Regions from separate parts of the Pediococcus pentosaceus ATCC 25745 genome, predicted to be linked through region 2. Evidence: a T-box and tRNA genes for the amino acid it is inferred to sense, from the RefSeq annotation. Region 2 holds a T-box; the other holds one or more tRNA genes.
The links. The T-box of region 2 lies ahead of PEPE_RS06255 (valine--tRNA ligase). A T-box ahead of a tRNA ligase gene usually reads a tRNA of that ligase, here a tRNA-Val.
Positions count from the first base shown of each region.

Region 1 (3,387 bases), 610 kb from region 2:
GTAGCGAAAGATAGGTGAGAATCCTATCCACCGTATGACTAAGGTTTCCTGGGGAAGGCTCGTCCTCCCAGGGTTAGTCGGGACCTAAGCCGAGGCCGAGAGGCGTAGGCGATGGATAACAGGTTGATATTCCTGTACTAGTTAAACTTGTTTGAACAATGGAGGGACGCAGTAGGCTAAGGAAAGCACCCAGCTGGAAAAGGGTGTCCAAGCAGTAAGTCTGAAGTAGAGTCAAATGCTTTACTTCTTAAGGACAAGCTGTGATGGGGAGCGAAATTTAAGTAGCGAAGTTCCTGACGTCACACTGCCGAGAAAAGCTTCTAGTTAGAGTTTAGCTACCCGTACCGCAAACCGACACAGGTAGTCGAGGAGAGTATCCTAAGGTGAGCGAGAGAACTCTCGTTAAGGAACTCGGCAAAATGACCCCGTAACTTCGGGAGAAGGGGTGCTGATCGCAAGATCAGCCGCAGTGAAAAGGCCCAGGCGACTGTTTATCAAAAACACAGGTTTCTGCAAAATCGTAAGATGACGTATAGGGGCTGACGCCTGCCCGGTGCTGGAAGGTTAAGGGAATGAGTTAGCGTAAGCGAAGCTCTGAACTGAAGCCCCAGTAAACGGCGGCCGTAACTATAACGGTCCTAAGGTAGCGAAATTCCTTGTCGGGTAAGTTCCGACCCGCACGAAAGGCGTAACGATCTGGGCACTGTCTCAACGAGAGACTCGGTGAAATTATAATACCCGTGAAGATGCGGGTTACCCGCGACAGGACGGAAAGACCCCATGGAGCTTTACTGTAACTTGATATTGAGTGTTTGTACAGCTTGTACAGGATAGGTAGGAGCCGTAGAATCCGGAACGCTAGTTTCGGAGGAGGCAATGGTGGGATACTACCCTCGTTGTATGAACCCTCTAACCCGCGCCACTAATCGTGGCGGGAGACAGTGTCTGGTGGGCAGTTTGACTGGGGCGGTCGCCTCCTAAAGAGTAACGGAGGCGCCCAAAGGTTCCCTCAGAATGGTTGGAAATCATTCGTAGAGTGTAAAGGCAGAAGGGAGCTTGACTGCGAGACAGACAGGTCGAGCAGGGACGAAAGTCGGGCTTAGTGATCCGGTGGTACCGTATGGAAGGGCCATCGCTCAACGGATAAAAGCTACCCTGGGGATAACAGGCTTATCTCCCCCAAGAGTTCACATCGACGGGGAGGTTTGGCACCTCGATGTCGGCTCATCGCATCCTGGGGCTGTAGTCGGTCCCAAGGGTTGGGCTGTTCGCCCATTAAAGCGGTACGCGAGCTGGGTTCAGAACGTCGTGAGACAGTTCGGTCCCTATCCGTCGCGGGCGTAGGAAATTTGAGAGGCGCTGTCCTTAGTACGAGAGGACCGGGATGGACACACCGCTGGTGTACCAGTTGTTCCGCCAGGAGCATCGCTGGGTAGCTATGTGTGGATGAGATAAACGCTGAAAGCATCTAAGTGTGAAACTCACCTCGAGATTAGATTTCCCATTGCCTTCGGGCAAGTAAGACCCCTGAAAGATGATCAGGTAGATAGGCTAGAAGTGGAAGTGTAGTGATACATGGAGCGGACTAGTACTAATCGGTCGAGGACTTAACCAAGTAGAAGTGGTTGAATCTCGAAGGAAAAATATAGATATTGTTCAGTTTTGAGAGAACAAAAGTTTTCTCAAGTGATAACGTAAGTTAGCACAGAGTGTGGTGACGATAGTGAGAAGGATATACCTGTTCCCATGTCGAACACAGAAGTCAAGCTTCTTAACGCCGAGAGTAGTTGGGGGATCGCCCCCTGCGAGGGTAGGACGTTGCCATGCTAAATGGGGGATTAGCTCAGTTGGGAGAGCATCTGCCTTACAAGCAGGAGGTCACAGGTTCGAGCCCTGTATCCCCCATTATATTTTGAGCCGTTAGCTCAGTTGGTAGAGCATCTGACTTTTAATCAGAGGGTCGACAGTTCGAGCCTGTCACGGCTCATAGCACAAATTAGTGCTATGTTTCATAAAAGTAAATATATGGCATTAATAAGTGATAATGCCGACTTAGCTCAGTTGGCAGAGCATCTGTCTTGTAAACAGGGGGTCGGAGGTTCGAATCCTCTAGTCGGCATATCAATTTTGCGGAAGTAGTTCAGTGGTAGAACATCACCTTGCCATGGTGGGGGTCGCGGGTTCGAATCCCGTCTTCCGCTTAGTAGTAATCCCTTACTACTATAGCAAAGATGCCGGGGTGGCGGAATTGGCAGACGCACAGGACTTAAAATCCTGCGGTTAGTGATAACCGTACCGGTTCGATCCCGGTCCTCGGCACTTATTATGCACCCATAGCGCAACTGGATAGAGTGTCTGACTACGAATCAGAAGGTTGTAGGTTCGACTCCTACTGGGTGCATTGTTTTAACGGGAAGTAGCTCAGCTTGGTAGAGCACCTGGTTTGGGACCAGGGGGTCGCAGGTTCGAATCCTGTCTTCCCGATTAAATGTTTAAATACATTTATTGTTTCAATATATAGATCGCGGTGTAGCTCAGCTGGCTAGAGCGTCCGGTTCATACCCGGGAGGTCGGGGGTTCGATCCCCTCCGCCGCGATAGGGTTAATATACGAACTTGGACCTTTAGCTCAGTTGGTTAGAGCAAACGGCTCATAACCGTTCGGTCGTAGGTTCGAGTCCTACAAGGTCCATCTAGCTTTTGTTAGTATAGGGCAGTAAAACGTATATTTTTATTATGGAGGATTACCCAAGTCTGGCTGAAGGGAACGGTCTTGAAAACCGTCAGGTGGGTCAAACCACGCGAGAGTTCGAATCTCTCATCCTCCTTTCAATTATCGCGGGATGGAGCAGTCTGGTAGCTCGTCGGGCTCATAACCCGAAGGTCGTAGGTTCAAATCCTGCTCCCGCAATTATGGTCCTATGGTCTAGCTGGTTAGGACGCCTGCCTGTCACGCAGGAGATCACGAGTTCGAGTCTCGTTAGGACCGTAAATGGCTCGGTAGCTCAGTCGGTAGAGCAATGGATTGAAGCTCCATGTGTCGGCAGTTCGATTCTGTCCCGCGCCATTCACAATTTAATACCTTTATTATGCGGGTGTAGTTTAGTGGTAAAACCACAGCCTTCCAAGCTGTTGTCGCGAGTTCGATTCTCGTCACCCGCTTTTGTTATATTTTTATATGGGCCTATAGCTCAGCTGGTTTAGAGCGCACGCCTGATAAGCGTGAGGTCGATGGTTCGAGTCCATTTAGGCCCATTTGGAGAAGTACTCAAGTGGCTGAAGAGGCGCCCCTGCTAAGGGTGTAGGTCGCGCAAGCGGCGCGAGGGTTCGAATCCCTCCTTCTCCGTAGCTTGTATATTTTATATTTATGACCCGTTGGTCAAGTGGT
Region 1 covers NC_008525.1:674,942-678,328, forward strand. Annotated here, with positions in the region: rRNA gene PEPE_RS03020 (23S ribosomal RNA) at 1-1,615, shown strand, start outside; rRNA gene rrf (5S ribosomal RNA) at 1,711-1,827, shown strand; tRNA gene PEPE_RS03030 (tRNA-Val) at 1,833-1,905, shown strand; tRNA gene PEPE_RS03035 (tRNA-Lys) at 1,915-1,987, shown strand; tRNA gene PEPE_RS03040 (tRNA-Thr) at 2,047-2,119, shown strand; tRNA gene PEPE_RS03045 (tRNA-Gly) at 2,130-2,201, shown strand; tRNA gene PEPE_RS03050 (tRNA-Leu) at 2,234-2,319, shown strand; tRNA gene PEPE_RS03055 (tRNA-Arg) at 2,328-2,401, shown strand; tRNA gene PEPE_RS03060 (tRNA-Pro) at 2,411-2,484, shown strand; tRNA gene PEPE_RS03065 (tRNA-Met) at 2,524-2,597, shown strand; tRNA gene PEPE_RS03070 (tRNA-Ile) at 2,618-2,691, shown strand; tRNA gene PEPE_RS03075 (tRNA-Ser) at 2,738-2,827, shown strand; tRNA gene PEPE_RS03080 (tRNA-Met) at 2,837-2,910, shown strand; tRNA gene PEPE_RS03085 (tRNA-Asp) at 2,915-2,988, shown strand; tRNA gene PEPE_RS03090 (tRNA-Phe) at 2,994-3,066, shown strand; tRNA gene PEPE_RS03095 (tRNA-Gly) at 3,091-3,161, shown strand; tRNA gene PEPE_RS03100 (tRNA-Ile) at 3,180-3,254, shown strand; tRNA gene PEPE_RS03105 (tRNA-Ser) at 3,258-3,345, shown strand; tRNA gene PEPE_RS03110 (tRNA-Glu) at 3,369-3,387, shown strand, end outside.
Region 1: it has a tRNA-Val gene. The T-box ahead of PEPE_RS06255 (valine--tRNA ligase) is inferred to sense a tRNA for this amino acid. The anticodon was not compared.

Region 2 (3,387 bases):
TAAATGGCCATAAAGCACTTGAGAACCAAGTATCCAAAACATCGGGGTCTTGTTCCCAATTTTCAACATCTTGAGGTGCTTCTTCGCCCACGTAAACTTCTCCAGTTTGCTTGTTATACCAAGCAGGGATTTGATGTCCCCACCACAATTGACGTGAAATAACCCAATCATGAGCATTCTCCATCCATTGGTTAAAGGTATGTTCAAAACGTTCAGGAATAAAGTTAACCTTATCGTCTGTTTTTTGGTTATCCAGCGCCATTTGGGCTAACTTATCCATCTTAACAAACCACTGGGTAGATAATCGAGATTCGACTTGCACACCCGTCCGTTCAGAATGGCCCACACTATGAACAATTGGATCAATCTTAATCATGTAATCTTGTTCTTCAAGATCTTTAACCATGGCTTTCCGAGCTTCAAAGCGATCCATACCTTCGTACTTACCAGCATTTTCATTCATTGAAGCATCTTCATTCATCGTATTGATGCGCTTCAAATCATGACGATTACCGACTTGGAAATCATTAGGGTCATGAGCTGGTGTAATTTTTACCATCCCTGTCCCAAATTCTGGGTCAACATATTGGTCAGCAATGATTGGCAAATGACGTCCTTGGAGCGGAAGAATGACTTCCTTACCAACGATATCTTTATAACGTTCATCACTAGGGTGTACAGCAATAGCAACATCCCCAAACATAGTTTCCGGACGAGTAGTTGCAATTTCGATATAGTTTTTACCGTTAAATTCAAACCCTTCATCTGCAAAGAAGTACTTAACATGATAAAAAGCACCTTGGTCATCTTGATGTTCCACTTCAATATCGGATAAGGCAGTACGAGCTTGTGGATCCCAGTTGATAATGTATTCACCACGATAAATTAAGCCTTTTTCATAAAGGGTCACAAAGACTTTCTTGACAGCTTTAGAAAGACCTTCATCTAAAGTAAAACGTTCACGGTCATAATCAAGAGAAAGACCCATCTTAGCCCACTGTTGATGAATTGTATCAGCATATTCATCTTTCCATTCCCAAACTTGGTCAACGAACTTTTCACGGCCTAAGTCATAACGGGAAACACCTTGCTCTCGTAGCTTGGCTTCTACTTTAGCTTGAGTAGCAATTCCAGCATGATCCATTCCAGGAATCCAAACAGTATCATATCCTAGCATTCGTTTTTGGCGGATCAACATATCTTGTAGTGTCGTATCCCAGGCATGTCCCAAATGTAATTTTCCAGTTACATTGGGAGGCGGAATAACGATTGAATAAGGCTTAGCCTTTTGATCTCCATTAGGTTTAAATTGTCCTTGTTCGACCCATTTTTGGTAGCGTCCATGTTCAACGCTTTGGGGGTCGTACTTTGTCGACATATCTACGTCTTTAGTCATTAAAATCCCACTTTCCTTTCCAAATAAAAAGCACCCCGTCCTAACTCATAGGACGAAGATGCTTCGCGGTACCACCTAAATTGGGCGTATTATGCCCCTCTTTAACATTGATAACGAACAATTTGTTCGATTTTCTAGAATTAAATCTAGAAAATTGGCTCATAAGCAACCCGAACTCCAACTTTTTAAGACTCTCAGCAAAAATGTCTATTCTCTGAAAAAAGTTTTGCAGCTCTCCTCTTAGTCATAACCTTCAGAATAAATAATAAAGAATAATTGTCCGTTCGTCAATTATGTTTTTACATTTTATTGATAAAATCAAGTGCAGCTTGATAGTCAGGTTCGTCATGAATTTCTGGTACAATTTCACGATAAATAATTTTGCCATCAGCATCAACAATGAAGATACTACGAGCTAGATAACCAGCATTCGGAATATATAGATTCATCTCATAACCAAATGATAGCTCATGATCTGACAATACTTCCATGTTCTTAACGCCTTCATTTGCGCACCAAGCTACTTGGTCTTTAGGCATATTGTTAGAAATGGTTACAAATCGAATATCTGAGTATTGGTCAGTTTCTTGGTTAAATTTTTTAGTTTGCATGCTGCAAACCGGCGTATTTAAATCTGGAACAACACTAATTAAAAGTGGTTTACCCAGTAAATCGCGTGTCTTAACTTTTTCACCGTCGCCAGTAAAAACTTTAAATTTGGGTAATTGTTCTCCAATCATTGGAGGATTTCCAACGAGTTCAACTTTTTCTCCACCGCGTAATACTTCCATAATTGTACGCTCCTTTATTTAAATTACGTTAACCTTATCTCAAACACTCACTGATTTCAATCAATATACAAATCCTTTACAATAATTCAGCAAAAACTTCTTCATTTTGATTCATAAAGTTTTCTTCAGCACGAATGTTAGTAATTTTTACGCCTGCTAAAGAACGTTCCAATAATCCTTCAACGTCAATTCTCTTCTCAAAGTAACGCGTCTTTTCGAGATCTGGATGTGTTTTAGGTGATGGTGGAGCAAAAATCGTACAACAATCTTCGAATGGCATAATTGATAAGTCATAAGTGTCGATATCCTTAGCTATGTCAATAATTTCATTTTTATCCATTGAAACTACCGGACGAATAATCGGCATAGTAGTTACGTCATTAATAGCTAACATGCTTTCCATTGTTTGCGAAGCTACTTGTCCTAGAGATTCTCCATTAAAGATTGCTAGTCCACCACGTTGTTTAGCTAGGGCAACTACTAGGCGCAACATCATTCGACGTTGAATCGTCATCAAATACCCCTCTGGACATTTTTCTTTAATAGTTTCTTGAATTTCTGTAAATGGAACTTGGATAAATTGAACACTTCCAGAATATGCAGCTAATTTTCCACTTAATTCCTTAGCCTTAGCTAGAGCTTGTTCGCTAGTATATGGCGGACTGAAAAAATGCACCATTTCCATCTCTACGCCACGTTTCATCCCCAAATAACCTGCCACAGGAGAATCAATTCCACCAGAAAGCATCATCATTCCCTTACCAGCAGTTCCAACCGGTAAGCCACCTGCCCCATTAATTACTTCACTAGTTAAGAAAATTCCATTAGATCGAATTTCAACACGTAAGGTAATGTCTGGATTTTTCATTTTTACATCATTATCTGGGAAGTTATCTAGTATAAATCCACCAAGTTCCCGATTCATGGTATCTGTATTAATAGCAAATTCTTTATCAGAACGACGTGTATTAATTTTAAAGGTCATTCCCGGCTTTAATTGCTCCTTCATCATTTCTAGAGCACCAGCTTGGACAGCTTCCATTGTTTTCTCAACTTTTAACATTGGCGAAAAATTTTGAATCCCAAAAACTTTTTTAAGTCTGTTAATGACTGCATCACTGTCTGTACCATTTAAGGTTACATGTGTACGATCACGATTAGGATGAATTTCAACGTCTTCAAAGTCCTTAAGACTTTTAC
Region 2 covers NC_008525.1:1,282,684-1,286,070, forward strand. Annotated here, with positions in the region: gene PEPE_RS06255 (valine--tRNA ligase) at 1-1,396, opposite strand, end outside; T-box leader at 1,442-1,653, opposite strand; gene tpx (thiol peroxidase) at 1,696-2,187, opposite strand; gene thiI (tRNA uracil 4-sulfurtransferase ThiI) at 2,264-3,387, opposite strand, start outside.